4 regions of the Streptomyces sp. NPDC057963 genome follow, and region 4 is predicted to be linked to each of the others. Evidence: riboswitches for the same ligand, from Rfam matches in the RefSeq annotation. Region 4 holds a riboswitch; each other region holds the start of a gene.
What was found. A riboswitch is a leader RNA that binds a small molecule or an ion and turns the genes downstream of it on or off. The one in region 4 is predicted to bind cobalamin.
Positions count from the first base shown of each region.

Region 1: another riboswitch for cobalamin. It lies ahead of ACFVT1_RS31975 (cobalamin biosynthesis protein); the one in region 4 lies ahead of metE (5-methyltetrahydropteroyltriglutamate--homocysteine S-methyltransferase).
Region 2: another riboswitch for cobalamin. It lies ahead of ACFVT1_RS34305 (HoxN/HupN/NixA family nickel/cobalt transporter); the one in region 4 lies ahead of metE (5-methyltetrahydropteroyltriglutamate--homocysteine S-methyltransferase).
Region 3: another riboswitch for cobalamin. It lies ahead of ACFVT1_RS19370 (prenyltransferase/squalene oxidase repeat-containing protein); the one in region 4 lies ahead of metE (5-methyltetrahydropteroyltriglutamate--homocysteine S-methyltransferase).

Region 1 is NZ_JBHVPX010000018.1:58,347-61,546, reverse strand. It holds gene ACFVT1_RS31980 (cobyric acid synthase) at 1-392, opposite strand, end outside; gene ACFVT1_RS31975 (cobalamin biosynthesis protein) at 389-1,402, opposite strand; cobalamin riboswitch at 1,547-1,677, opposite strand; gene ACFVT1_RS31970 (hypothetical protein) at 1,848-2,078, opposite strand; gene ACFVT1_RS31965 (anion permease) at 2,119-3,200, opposite strand, start outside.
Region 2 is NZ_JBHVPX010000024.1:3,313-6,512, forward strand. It holds gene ACFVT1_RS34295 (ABC transporter ATP-binding protein) at 1-285, shown strand, start outside; partial or broken gene ACFVT1_RS34300 (sigma factor-like helix-turn-helix DNA-binding protein) at 328-486, shown strand; gene ACFVT1_RS34305 (HoxN/HupN/NixA family nickel/cobalt transporter) at 548-1,636, opposite strand; cobalamin riboswitch at 1,664-1,866, opposite strand; gene ACFVT1_RS34310 (biotin/lipoate A/B protein ligase family protein) at 2,194-3,200, shown strand, end outside.
Region 3 is NZ_JBHVPX010000007.1:344,696-347,895, reverse strand. It holds gene ACFVT1_RS19375 (MBL fold metallo-hydrolase) at 1-1,025, shown strand, start outside; cobalamin riboswitch at 1,079-1,214, shown strand; gene ACFVT1_RS19370 (prenyltransferase/squalene oxidase repeat-containing protein) at 1,322-2,602, shown strand; gene ACFVT1_RS19365 (SCO2322 family protein) at 2,599-3,200, shown strand, end outside.
Region 4 is NZ_JBHVPX010000010.1:350,585-353,784, forward strand. It holds gene metE (5-methyltetrahydropteroyltriglutamate--homocysteine S-methyltransferase) at 1-1,320, opposite strand, end outside; cobalamin riboswitch at 1,480-1,699, opposite strand; gene ACFVT1_RS24630 (sensor histidine kinase) at 1,889-3,127, opposite strand; gene ACFVT1_RS24635 (response regulator transcription factor) at 3,121-3,200, opposite strand, start outside.

The DNA of each region.
Region 1 (3,200 bases), on a different contig from region 4:
ATCACCGCGTCATACGTGCCCCGAAGCTGTTCCAGGCAGTCCACGACCGTGGAGAGCAGCGCTTCCTGCCGGCCCCCGTGGTAGCCGCGGGCGCTCATCTCGCCCACCGGCCTGCCCATCAGGACGACCTGGCTGGAGCGGTCGCCGCCGGGCTTGAGCAGGACCGGGTTCATCAGCGCGGTCGGCTCCACCCGGGCGGCCTGCGCCTGCATGGCCTGGGCACGGCCGATCTCGGCACCCTCGCGGGTGACGAACGAGTTCAGCGACATGTTCTGCGCCTTGAAGGGCGCCACCTTCACGCCCCGGCGCACGAGCCAGCGGCAGATGCCCGCGGTGACGACGCTCTTGCCCGCGTCCGAGGTGGTTCCGGCGACCAGCAGTCCGCCGCTCATGTCCGTCTCCGTCCTGTGATGCGCGTTCCCGGCACACGGGTTCCGGCGGTCCCGCGCCCCGCGATCCGCCGTGCGGCGAGGCCCGCGCCCAGCCGTCCCGCCACGCACACGCCGAGGGCCAGTGCGCCCACCCGGCGCGACAGCCGTACCGCGCGTTCGATGTCCTCGGTCTCCACGGCCCGGCCCGTCTCCCCGTTGAGGACCGGACGGTGCTCGACCCGGCCGCCGTACGCGAGCGTCCCGCCGAGCCGTACGCCGAGCGCACCCGCGAACGAGGCTTCCACCGGGCCCGCGTTGGGGCTCGGGTGCTCGGCCGCGTCGGCCCGCCAGGCCCGTACCGCTGCCCGTGGCCGCCCGCCCGCGGCCACGGCGAGCAGGGCCGTGAGCCGGGCACCCGGCCAGCCCGCGAGGTCGTCGAGCCGGGCCGAGGCCCAGCCGTAGCGGCGGTGGCGGGGCGACCTGTGGCCGACCATGGCGTCGAGGGTGTTGGCGGCCCGGAAGCCGACGAGGCCGGGCACCCCGGCCAGCGCACCCCACACCAGGGCGCCGACCACGGCGTCCGAGGTGTTCTCGGCCACGGACTCCACCACGGCACGGGCGATCTGCGGTCCGTCGAGGGAGTACGGGTCCCGCCCGCACAGATGCGGCAGCCGCTCGCGGGCACGCTCGATGTCACCGGCGGCCAGGGCGGCGCCGATGGTCCGGGCCTCACGCCCCAGGGACGTACCGCCGACGACGGACCAGGTGGCTGCGGCGGTCAGCGCGACGGAGGCGGCGGGGCGGCTGCGTACGGCACGGGTGATCAGCGCGGCACCACCCGCGGCGCCTCCGGCGCAGACAAGGGTGTGCAGCGCGCCCCACCCGCGGTGGTCGCGCCACAGCCGGCGCTCGACGCCCGCCGCGGCCCGTCCGAAGGCGGCGACGGGATGCCCCCTGCGGGGGTCACCGAGCAGCAGATCGCCGATCAGGCCGACTGTGGCGCCGTACGCGAAGATGCGGTCGGCACGCACGGCTCAACCGGCCGTCACGCCTCGGAGGAGCTTCGTACAGGCGGCTCTCGTCGAGAGCGCCACGGCATCGGACGCACGGCAGCCAGGCATGGCGATATGTCCTCACTCAGGGTCCGCGCCCTGGTTCGACGTGACCGGCGACGAGAGTCTCCTGGCTCCCGGATCCGCAGTTCCCCGGCCTTCCAGCCCGCTCGCGCGTGCCGTGACTTCCGGTGTGGGGGACTGCTCCCCGGTGACAGTGGCGGGACCGCGCCGGATTCGCACCGGCTTCCTCTGCTGTCGCCGTAATTGGCTCCGGCAGTCCACCACGCTGTGCAAACGCCCGTCAACTTGCCGTTGACCTGCGGCGGCGCAGTGTGCTGAGGCCCACACCGGGCCGGAGCACACCACTGCGGGCCGGACACACGAGAGGTGTCCGGCCCGACGGGGGTGAGCGGAGGACCGCTCAGGCGACGATCAGATAGATCCCGTACGCGACCGCCGCCGCGCACAGCGTGAAGCAGACGTACGCGCCGGCGCGGGCCAGCAGCAGTGAGCCGCCGGAGCCGCCCTGCGCCGCCGGTTCGGGCTGCTTCGAGAGGCCGACGATTCCCAGGGTGAAGAGGCCCACCAGCGCGACGGTGACGACGAGGGAGACACCGAAGACGGAGCCGAGGGCTGCCCAGTCGATTTTCATGCTGATTCCTTAGACGGACGGCCGGGCCTGGAGGGCCGGCCTAGACAGTGGCGGGTCGCGCCGGGTCCGGGGCGGTGCCGGCCGGGGCCGGAATGGTGGTCTTGAGGTCCTGGGCCGTCGCCTGGGCCGCGGTGGGCGGCGGGCTGACGGCGGCGATGGCCGTGGTGACGACGCCCGCGGGCTCGGCAGGGACGTCCGCCGGCGCGACATCGCCGTGGCCGACCGGCTTGCGCCGCGACACCAGCCAGATCGCCCCGGAGCCCGCGACCAGCAGCACCGCGACGACGACGACACCCCAGGTGCCCTGCCGGGTGAGGAACTCCGCGCCCGCGCCGACCAGGCCCGCGGCCGGCAGGGTCAGCCCCCAGGCGACGAACATCCGGGTGGCGGTGGACCAGCGGACCACGCCGCCCTGGCGGCCGAGGCCCGCGCCCATCACGGCGCCGGAGCAGGACTGCGTGGTGGAGAGGGAGAAGCCGAGGTGCGAGGAGGCCAGGATGACCGTGGCCGCACTGGTCTGCGCGGCGAAGCCCTGCGGCGGCTTGAGATCGGTGAGGCCGCTGCCCATGGTGCGGATGATGCGCCAGCCGCCCAGGTAGGTGCCGAGCGCGATGGCCGTACCGGCGCAGACGATGACCCAGACCGGCGGGTTGGAGCCGGGGTGCAGGACGCCGCCGGTGACCAGCGCGAGGGTGATGATGCCCATGGTCTTCTGCGCGTCGTTGGTGCCGTGGGCGAGGGAGACCAGTCCGGCCGAGGCGATCTGACCGGCGCGGTAGCCCTTCGCGGTGGCCTTCTCCTGGGCGCCGTCGCGGATCTTCCCGCCGATCCGGTACGTCAGCCGGGTGGCCAGCAGCGCGGCCAGACCGGCGACGATCGGGGCGGCGACCGCGGGGAGCAGCACCTTGGTGACGACGGTGCCGCCGTTGACCGACGACCAGCCCGCCGACATCACCGCAGCGCCGATCAGGCCGCCGAACAGGGCGTGCGAGGAGCTGGACGGCAGTCCGACCAGCCAGGTCAGCAGATTCCACAGGATGGCGCCGACGAGTGCCGCGAAGATGACTTCCGTCCGCAGCCCGTTCTCGTTGATGATCCCGCCGGAGATCGTCTTGGCGACCT
Region 2 (3,200 bases), on a different contig from region 4:
GTGCGCCACCAGGTGGAGCTGCTGTCGCTGCTGCGGGCCCAGGGGCGCACGACGCTGATCTCGTTGCACGACCTGAACGCGGCGGCTTCGGTGTGCGATCGCCTGCATGTGCTGCACGACGGCGCGGTGGTCGCGTCCGGCACCCCGTCGGAGGTCCTCACGCCCGCGCTGCTGGCGGAGGTGTTCGGCGTGCGGGCGGCGGTGGTCGAGCACCCGCTGACCGGTGATCCGCTGATCGCCTTCGATCACCGGTCGGCGGTCTCGGCGGCGCCCGCTCCCCGGTGAGGCGCACGGCGCGGTCCGCACGGCACACTCCCGCGACGTACCGGCTTCGAGGAAGGCGTGGCACTGACGGAGCTGCTGTTCTCGCTCGCACCCGAGCGCCGGGATGCCTTCGTCCTCACTCAGGTGCTCGGCCTGGAGTACGCGGAAGCGGCCTCGCTCTGCCGTTGTCCGGTGGGCACGGTCCGCTCCCGGGTGGCGCGCCCGGATCGCACCGGCGGAACTGCTCCTCGCCGCCGAGCACGGGTCCGACGGCGAAGCCGGCTCAGCCGCCGTCGCCGGCGCGGGCCGTCCAGCGTTCCTCGACCTTCGCGATCCTCCAGTACGCCAACGCCACCGCCCACACCAGCACGAAGAGTCCGACGATCAGGTAGCCGACGTTGCCCAGGTCGAGGCCGGAGATCCAGCTCGTGACCGAGTCCCGGAGATCGAGCTTGTCGTGCAACACGGTGACCAGCTCGATCGTGCCGATGAGGAAGGCGACCGCGATCGACAGGCCCGTGATGGCGAGGTTGTAGAAGACCTTGCGTACGGGGTTGGAGAAGGCCCACTGGTAGGCGAAGTTCATGAACGTCCCGTCGAGCGTGTCGAACAGGCTCATCCCGGCGGCGAACAGCAGCGGCAGGCACAGGACCGCGTACCAGGGCAGACCGGCTGCGGCGCCGCTGCCTGCCATGACCATCAGGGTGACCTCCGTGGCGGTGTCGAAGCCGAGACCGAAGAGGAAGCCGAGCGGATACATCTGGCCGGGCCGGGTGACGGACCGGGTGAACCGGCCGAGTATCCGGTTCATGAACCCGCGCGAGTCCAGGTGCTGCTCCAGCTCGGCCTCGTCGAAGCGGCCTGCGCGCATCGCCCTGAACACGCGCAGAATGCCGGCGAGCGCGACCAGGTTCAATGCGGCGATCAGGTAGAGGAAGGACCCGGAGACGGTCGTGCCGACCACACCCAGCACCTGGTGCGCGCCCGAATCCTCGTTGATCAGTACCCCCGCGAGGCGCGCTCCCCCGGCGACCAGTGCCGCCATGGCGATGACCACGCTGGAGTGTCCGAGGGCGAACCAGAAACCGACCGACACGGGCCGTTTGCCGTCGGCCATCAGTTTGCGGGTCGTGTTGTCGATGGCGGCGATGTGGTCGGCGTCGAAGGCGTGCCGCATGCCGAGCGTGTAGGCGGTGATGCCCAGCCCGATGCCGAACGCCTTGGAACCGACCTGGTAGTGCTCCGGCACGACCAGCAGGAACAGCACTCCGAACGCCACCACGTGCAGAGCCGCAATCACCGCCAGCAGCCCCGCGGTACGGATGGTGTCCTCGCGCCGCCATGTGAACACGGCGGAGTCGGGCAGGGTCATGCGGTCACGCTCCAGCACCTCGTGGATGACTTCGTGAGATGCCGTGGCCGGTCTCCTGGCTGACGGGTTCGCTCGCGCTCGTGCCCGCCCCTGCCTTCCCGGCCGCGCTCTGCGGCCAGTGGCGTCAGTGGGACGGATACTCCCCGATCACAGTGGCGAGGGCCGCTCCGGCCTGAGACTCCTGGAGTCTTTCACCGGTCTTCCCGAACACCACGGCGCGCCCACTCTAGGTTCCCGCGAACGGCGCCTACAAGTCCGGTGGCGTGCGCAGCGGTTCCCTCCGGGTCGTGACCGCGGCCTCCGGGGAGGAAACGGCCCGGGGAACGCCCCCACTCCCTCGGCGCGAAGGGCACGGAGGGCGCGGAGGGTCAAGTCCGATTCCCGGCATACCGGCATACCGGAGCTCGTGACGCAGGACCGCACCATGGCGCACGGCCCCGCCATGGCGCACGGCCCCAGTCGTGTCAGCGGATTAAATCGCATGCCAGGGGCGTTGTTCCTGTTCAGCGCCGATTCGTAGAAGAGTGGAAGAATCGGGCAGATCTGGAGGCATGGCTGTGCACGGTGAGTACAAGGTCCCGGGCGGGAAGCTCGTCGTCGTCGATCTGGACGTCGAGGGAGGGGCGTTGCGCAACGTACGGGTGGCCGGGGACTTCTTCCTGGAACCGGACGAGGCGATTCTCGCGATCGACGCGGCGCTGGAAGGCGCTCCGGCCCACACCGACACCGCCGGGCTCGCCGCCCGGATCGACGCGGCCCTTCCCCCCGCGACCGTGATGCTGGGCCTCAGCTCCGAGGGCGTCGCCGTCGCCGTACGCCGGGCCCTCGCGCAGGCCACCGAGTGGAGCGACTACGACTGGCAGCTCATCCACGAGGCGCCGCAGCCCCCCGCGCTCCACATGGCCCTCGACGAGGTCATCACCGCGGAGGTCGCCGCCGGCCGGCGCCCGCCGACACTCCGGGTCTGGGAATGGGACTCCCCCGCCGTCATCATCGGCAGCTTCCAGTCCCTGCGCAATGAGGTCGACCCCGTCGGTACGGAGCGCCACGGGGTCACCGTCGTCCGCCGCATCTCGGGAGGCGGAGCCATGTTCGCGGAGCCGAGCAGCACCATCACGTACTCCCTCGCCGTGCCCCAGTCCCTCGTCTCCGGCCTTTCCTTCGCCGACAGCTACGCCTACCTCGACGACTGGGTCCTCGAAGCCCTCGGCGACATGGGCATCAAGGCCTGGTACCAGCCGCTCAACGACATCGCGACCGAGATCGGGAAGATCGCCGGAGCCGCCCAGAAGCGCGTCGTGGGTCCCGACGGCGGGCCCGGTGCCGTGCTGCACCACGTGACGATGTCCTACGACATCGACGCCGACAAGATGCTAGACGTCCTGCGCATCGGCAAGGAGAAGATGTCCGACAAGGGCACCAAGAGCGCCAAGAAGCGTGTCGACCCGCTCCGCCGGCAGACGGGTCTGCCGCGCGCAACCGTCATCGACAACATGATCGACTCCTTCCGGAAGCGCCACGGCCTCACCCCCGGCCGGGTCACCCCTGAGGAGATGGCCCGGGC
Region 3 (3,200 bases), on a different contig from region 4:
ACCACGGCGGGGGCGTGCACAGCATCAAGGTCCCCATCCCGGACAATCCGCTCGGCCACACCCTGGTGCACGTCCTCGACACCGATCGCGGGCCGGTCCTGATCGACACGGGCTGGGACGACCCGGAGGCGTGGGACACGCTCACCGCCGGGCTCGCCGCCGTCGGCGCGGATGCCGGTGACGTCCACGGCGTGGTCGTCACCCACCACCATCCCGACCACCACGGTCTCTCCGGGCAGGTGCGCGAGGCGTCGGGGGCCTGGATCGCCATGCATGCGGCGGACGCCGCGATCGTGCGCCGGACCCGTGAGTCCCGGCCGGGCACCTGGCTGTCGTATCTCGCGGCGAAGCTCACCGCGGTCGGTGCGCCCGAGGAGCATCTCGCGCCGTTGCGGGCCGCCGCGGCCGAGCGGGGCCGGGCACCCACCCTGCCCGGACAGCGGGCCGCGCTCCCGGACCGGGAGATCGTCCCCGGGGAGCTCCTCGACCTGGCGGGACGCACGCTGCGGGCCATCTGGACGCCGGGGCACACACCCGGCCATGTCTGCCTGCATCTGGAGGAGCGGCATCCGGGGAATCTGCCCGGCCGGGGCCGGCTCTTCTCCGGGGATCATCTGCTGCCCGGGATCAGCCCGCACATCGGGCTGTACGAGGACCCGGACGACGCCGCGGTCACCGATCCCCTCGGCGACTACCTCGACTCGCTGGAGCGCATCGGCAGGCTCGGGGCGGCGGAGGTGCTGCCCGCCCATCAGTACGCGTTCGCGGACGCCGCGGGGCGCGTACGGGAACTCCTGGCTCATCACGAGGAGCGGCTGACCGGGCTGCTCGGGCTGCTGGCCACCGCCCTGACGCCGTGGGAACTGGCCGAGCGGATGGAGTGGAACCGGCCGTGGGACCGGATCCCGCGCGGCTCGCGGAACATCGCCGTCTCGGAGGCCGAGGCGCATCTGCGGCGGCTGGTGAAGCTGGGGCGCGCGGAGGCCGTGGCGGGGAGCGACCCCGTGACGTACATCGCGGTGTGACCACTTCCACGAAGGGGTTCGCCGCGGCCACCGGCCCGGAACCCGCCCCTCCCCGCCCGGTACAGTGTGCGAGTCGTCATCATGCCCGTTCAGGGGGAAGCCGGTGCAAATCCGGCACTGACCACGCAGCCGTGAACCGTCGTTCCAGGCGGTGAGCCGGAATGCCCTGTCCGCGGTCGTGACCGGCTCCCGCCACCGGAACCCCGGTGGTCGGCACCGTCGAGGAATACGGGGCCGGAGCCTGGTGCCTGAGCGTGCCTGTGCCCGGATCCCCCGCAGGAGAGGCCCCGCCCGCCATGACCGTACGCCGCAGAGCAGCAACGCTCGCCGCCACCGCCACCGTGCTCTGTGCGGCCGCTGCCCCGGTCGCGGTCGCAGCGCCGTCCCCGTCGCCCTCGCCGTCCGCGGCACTGCCGTCCGGGCTGTACGGCACGAAGGACCCCACCTACGACGGCGTCTGGCGGCAGTCGCTCGCCTTCCTCGCGCAGCGGGTCGAGGGCGTCACGCCCGCCACGAAGTCGGTGGACTGGCTGATCTCCCAGCAGTGCTCCAACGGCGCCTACGCCGCGTACCGGCCCGATGTCTCCCAGCCGTGCACCGGGAAGACCGTGCTGGACACCAACGCCACCGCGGCCGCCGTCCAGGCGCTCGTCGAGGTGGGCGGGCACCGGGACACCGTGAACGACTCGGTCCGCTGGCTGAAGTCCGTACAGAACGAGGACGGCGGCTGGGGCTACGCCCCGGGCGCGGCCAGTGACGCCAACTCCACCTCGCTGGTGATCGGCGCCCTCGCCCGGCAGGGCCAGCGGCTCGGCGACATCACGACCCACGGCGGCAAGACCCCCTACGCCCCGCTGCTGAAGCTCGCGATCCCGTGCGGCGGCAAGGACGGGGGCGCCTTCGCCTATCAGCCCGACAAGGCCGGGAAGCTCGCCGCCAACGCGGACGCCACCGCGGCCGCGGTGCTCGGCACGATGGGCAAGGCCCTGGCCGTCGGGAACAACACCTCGGCCAAGGCGCCCACCTGCCACCCGGGGCCGGGCCCGGCGCTCACGCCCGAGCAGGCCGCCCAGAACGGCGCCCACTACCTCGCGGACGCACTCGCCACCAGCGGCCATCTCGACCTGGCGCCGATGCCCGGAGCCGCCGACTCCACCCCGCAGCCCGACTTCGGCAACACCGCGGACGCGGTCGTCGCGCTGTCCGCCGCGGGCCACCAGGACAAGGCCGCCAAGGCCATGACCTGGCTGAAGAAGAACTCCGGGGCGTGGGCCGAGCAGAACGGTCCCGCCGCCTACGCGCAGCTGATCCTGGCCGCCCACGCGACCGGCTCCGACGCCCGCGACTTCGGCGGCGTCGACCTGGTCGACCGGCTGAACGCGGCCGGTCCCGTGCCGGCGGCCGTCACGACGCCCGACCCGTCCGCCGAGACCGGGTACGTGGCCACGGAGAAGGACGAGGTCCACAGCGGAGACGACGTGATCGGCGGCGTGTGGTGGTACGTCGGCATCGGTCTCGTCGTCGGTGCGGGCGCCGGCTTCCTGATCAGCGGGCGCCGGAAGAACCAGCAGCTGTGAGGCGGGCGGGAAGGGCGGCCGCCCTCCTGGTGGTCCTCGGTGCCGTCCTGGCCGTGCTCGGCGCGGGGACGGCGCGGGCGGACGGGTACCGGTACTGGTCGTTCTGGGAGAGCTCCGGCACCGGCTGGACGTACGCCACCCAGGGCCCGTCCCTGGTCCGGCCGGACGACGGCGCGGTGCAGGGCTTCCGGTTCGCGGTGAGCGAGGACTCGCAGGACTCGGCGCAACCGCGCCGCTCCCCCGGGTTCGCGGAGATCTGCGCGGACACCCCGGCCGAGGACGGCAGCAAGCGGGTAGCGCTGGTCATCGACCCGGGCACCGCGGCGGACGCCCCGGCCGGGGAGACGCCTCCCGCGCCGCGTACCGCGTGCGCGCGGGTCGCCCCGGACGCGAGCACCGCGGAGGCGCTCGCCTCGGTGGCCAAGCCGTTGCGCTACGACAGCGGCGCGCTGCTCTGCGCCATATCCGGCTATCCGGGCTCGGGCTGCGGCGAACAGATCTCGGGCACCGGGCACGGAACGCCGGCCGCCCCCGCGTCCGGGGCCCCGGACGCGTCCGCCGCCGACGCCGCGGACGGCTCGGGCGGCGGTCCCTCCGC
Region 4 (3,200 bases):
CAGCGGCAGTCCGAGGTGGGCACGCTGGGCGGCGGCACGCTCGGTGTACGGCTGGGAGCGGCGGCCGTCGGCGTCGGTGACGGCCGCGGTCCTGGCCCGTACGGCGGGGTCGTGGGTGATCGGGGAGTTCGCGCGGGAGGCGAGGTCGGCGCGGTTGGCGGCGATCTCCGCGGCGACCGCGCCGGTGCCCTGGGCCAGTCCCTTCGCCAGCGTGACGACCTCGGCGGTCTTCTGCTCGGCGAAGGCGAGCCAGCGAAGGATCTGAGGGTCGATGTCCCGTTCGGGCGCCGTGTCGAGGGGGACGTGCAGCAGGGAGCAGGAGGCGGCCACGTCGACCCGGTCGGCGAGGCCGAGAAGGGTGGCAAGGGTGGACAGCGACTTCTCGTAGTTGTTGATCCAGACGTTGCGGCCGTCGACGATGCCCGCGACGAGCCGTTTGCCGGGCAGCCCGCCGGCGGCGGCGAGGTCGTGGAGGTTGGCGGCGGCGGCATCGGTGAAGTCCAGCGCCAGGCCGTCCACCGGGGCCTTCGCCAGTACGGGGAGTGCCGCGCCGAGCCGGTCGAAGTAGGAGGCCACGAGCAGCTTGGGCCGGTCGGTCGGGCCGCCGAGTTCACGGTAGGCGCGGGCGGCGGCGTTCAGTTCGGCCGGGGAGCGGTCCTGGACCAGCGCGGGCTCGTCGAGCTGGACCCACTCCGCACCGGCGGCACGCAGATCGGCGAGTACCTCTGCGTAGACCGGCAGCAACCGGTCCAGCAGGGTGAGCGGTTCGAAGTCGGCCGCCACCCCCGGGGCGGGTTTGGCGAGCAGGAGGTAGGTGACAGGGCCGACCAGCACGGGCCGGGCGGTGTGCCCGAGCGCAAGGGCCTCCTTGAGCTCGGTGACCTGCTTGGTGGAGTCTGCGGTGAAGACGGTGTCCGGGCCGAGCTCGGGGACGAGGTAGTGGTAGTTGGTGTCGAACCACTTGGTCATCTCCAGCGGCGCCACGTCCTGGGTGCCGCGGGCCATCGCGAAGTAGCCGTCGAGCGCGTCGGCGGTGACGGCCTCACGATGCCGCTGCGGGACGGCGCCGACCATGACACTGGTGTCCAGGACGTGGTCGTAGTACGAGAAGTCGCCGGTGGGCACCTCGTGGACGCCGGCGTCCGCCAGTTGCTTCCAGTTGGACCGGCGCAGGCCGGCCGCCGTTTCGCGGAGGGCGTCGGCGGTGACCCGGCCCTTCCAGTAACCCTCGATGGCCTTCTTCAGTTCCCGGTTCGGGCCCTGGCGGGGGTAGCCGTACACGGTGGCCCGTGCTGCCGCGGCTGCGGACTTCGCTGTCACGGAAATCTCCTTCGCGAGATGACTCCTTGAGATCCCGGAGACGGGACACGGACGCGAAGGGTGACGGACCGGACGGATCGATTGCGCCCCCGGGGCGCTCGTCCGTCCGGTATGTACGCCGACCCGCCCACGAGGTCACCGGGATATCCGCACGCGATCGGTCGCGTGCGGGCAACGGGCAGGTCTTCGGACTCGCGGGCACGTCCGCCGAGGCGGACACCTACTGGCCGTCGCTTCCCAGATCCGAGGTCCGGATCCAGTGCGTATGACGGCGGTTGTTCCCACTCACCGCTGCGGGGCAGTCCCGGATTCCCACCGGGTTCCCTCTTGCGACGCGCCTGTCTGGCGGACAGGGCGAACCAGCTGCACCGGCCAGACTAGAGGGTGGGCTGCCCCCGGGGCACCGCCGTTCACATCCCGGAACGTGACATGTGACACGGAATCTGCCCGGGGAGCCGTGTGCGAAGGGGAGTTGACGACGAACACGGCCCGGTCCTGGGAGCGGACGACCGTCTCGGTCAGGGTGCGTACGGCGAGGTCGCGCACGGCTGCCACCGTCTGCGCGACGTCACCTCGAAGCGTGGTCGGTGACACTGCTGCGGCCCGGGACGCCGGCGAACTCGACGGTGATGGTCAGGCCGCCGCCGGGACCGGGCACTGCTGAGATGTTCGCGCCCTGCGCCTGGGCGATGGAGCGCACGATGGACAGGCCCAGCCCGTGGCCGGAGGTGCTGGTGCGGTCGGCGCCCAGTCGACGGAACGGCTCGAAGAGAGCGGGCATCCGGTCGGGAGCGATGTGCTCCCCGGAGTTGGTGACAGTGAGCCGGCTGCCCCCAACCGTGACCTGGACATGGCCGCCGGGGTGGTTGTACTGGATGGCGTTGCGCACCAGGTTGGTGACGAGGTGGCGCAGCAGGACGGGGTCCCCGGTGACTTCTACGGGCCCGGTTTCCACGCGGATGGTGACGTCATGCGCGGCGGCGAGCGGCCCGAGCTGAGCGACGGCCTGCCGCACCGGGTCTCTGAGGTCGAGGGCGTGTCTCTCGGCCAGGCCGCGGTCGATGCCGGCCAGCAGGAGCAGGGCTTCGATGAGCCGCTCGGCGTCCCGGTTCGATTCCAGCAAGTCGTCGCGTACGCCGGCCAGTTCCGGAGGGATGGGATCGGCCAGCCCTACTTCGAGCAGGGTGCGCTGGACGGTGAGCGGGGTGCGTAGCTCGTGCGAGGCGTTGGCGACGAAACGGCGCTGGCTGTCGAAAGACCTCTCCAGGCGTTCCAGCATCGAGTCGAAGGTGTCGGCGAGACGGTGCAGATCGTCGTCGGGCCCGACGAGTGCCAGTCGTTCATGGAGGTCTCCGTCGCCGATACGGTGGGCCGCCTCGGTGACCGCGGCGACCGGTTTCAGGGCACGGCCCGCGAGCCACCAGCCGACGAATCCGGAGATCACCGCCATGATCAGCAGGCCGACCCCGGACCAGAGCAGGAGCTGGTGCAGCACCGCGTCCTGGACGAACTCCGCGGCGACGGCCGCGTGGTCCGTCGCCCGTCCGCCCGGTGGCATGGAGCTGGGCCCCATGACCGACGGCGAGGGGGACGGGGCGGCCGCGGGAGTCTGCGGTGTGCCGGAAATGTAGACGAGCCTGACCCGGTCGGCGATCCCACTGCGTGCCAGCAGCGCGACGAAGGTCACGAGTGCCGCGCCCGAGAGCAGGAAGACTCCGCTGAAGGCCGTGGCAAGCCGGACGCGGAAGGGGAGCCGGGCGATGCGGGTACGGATCATCCGCATCGGGCGCGGGACGGTGGTCAGCACAGGCGGTACCCGGCGCCCGTGTCGGCGGACACGACCGCCCGGCCGGCAAGCTTGGCCCGCAGCCGGCTGACCG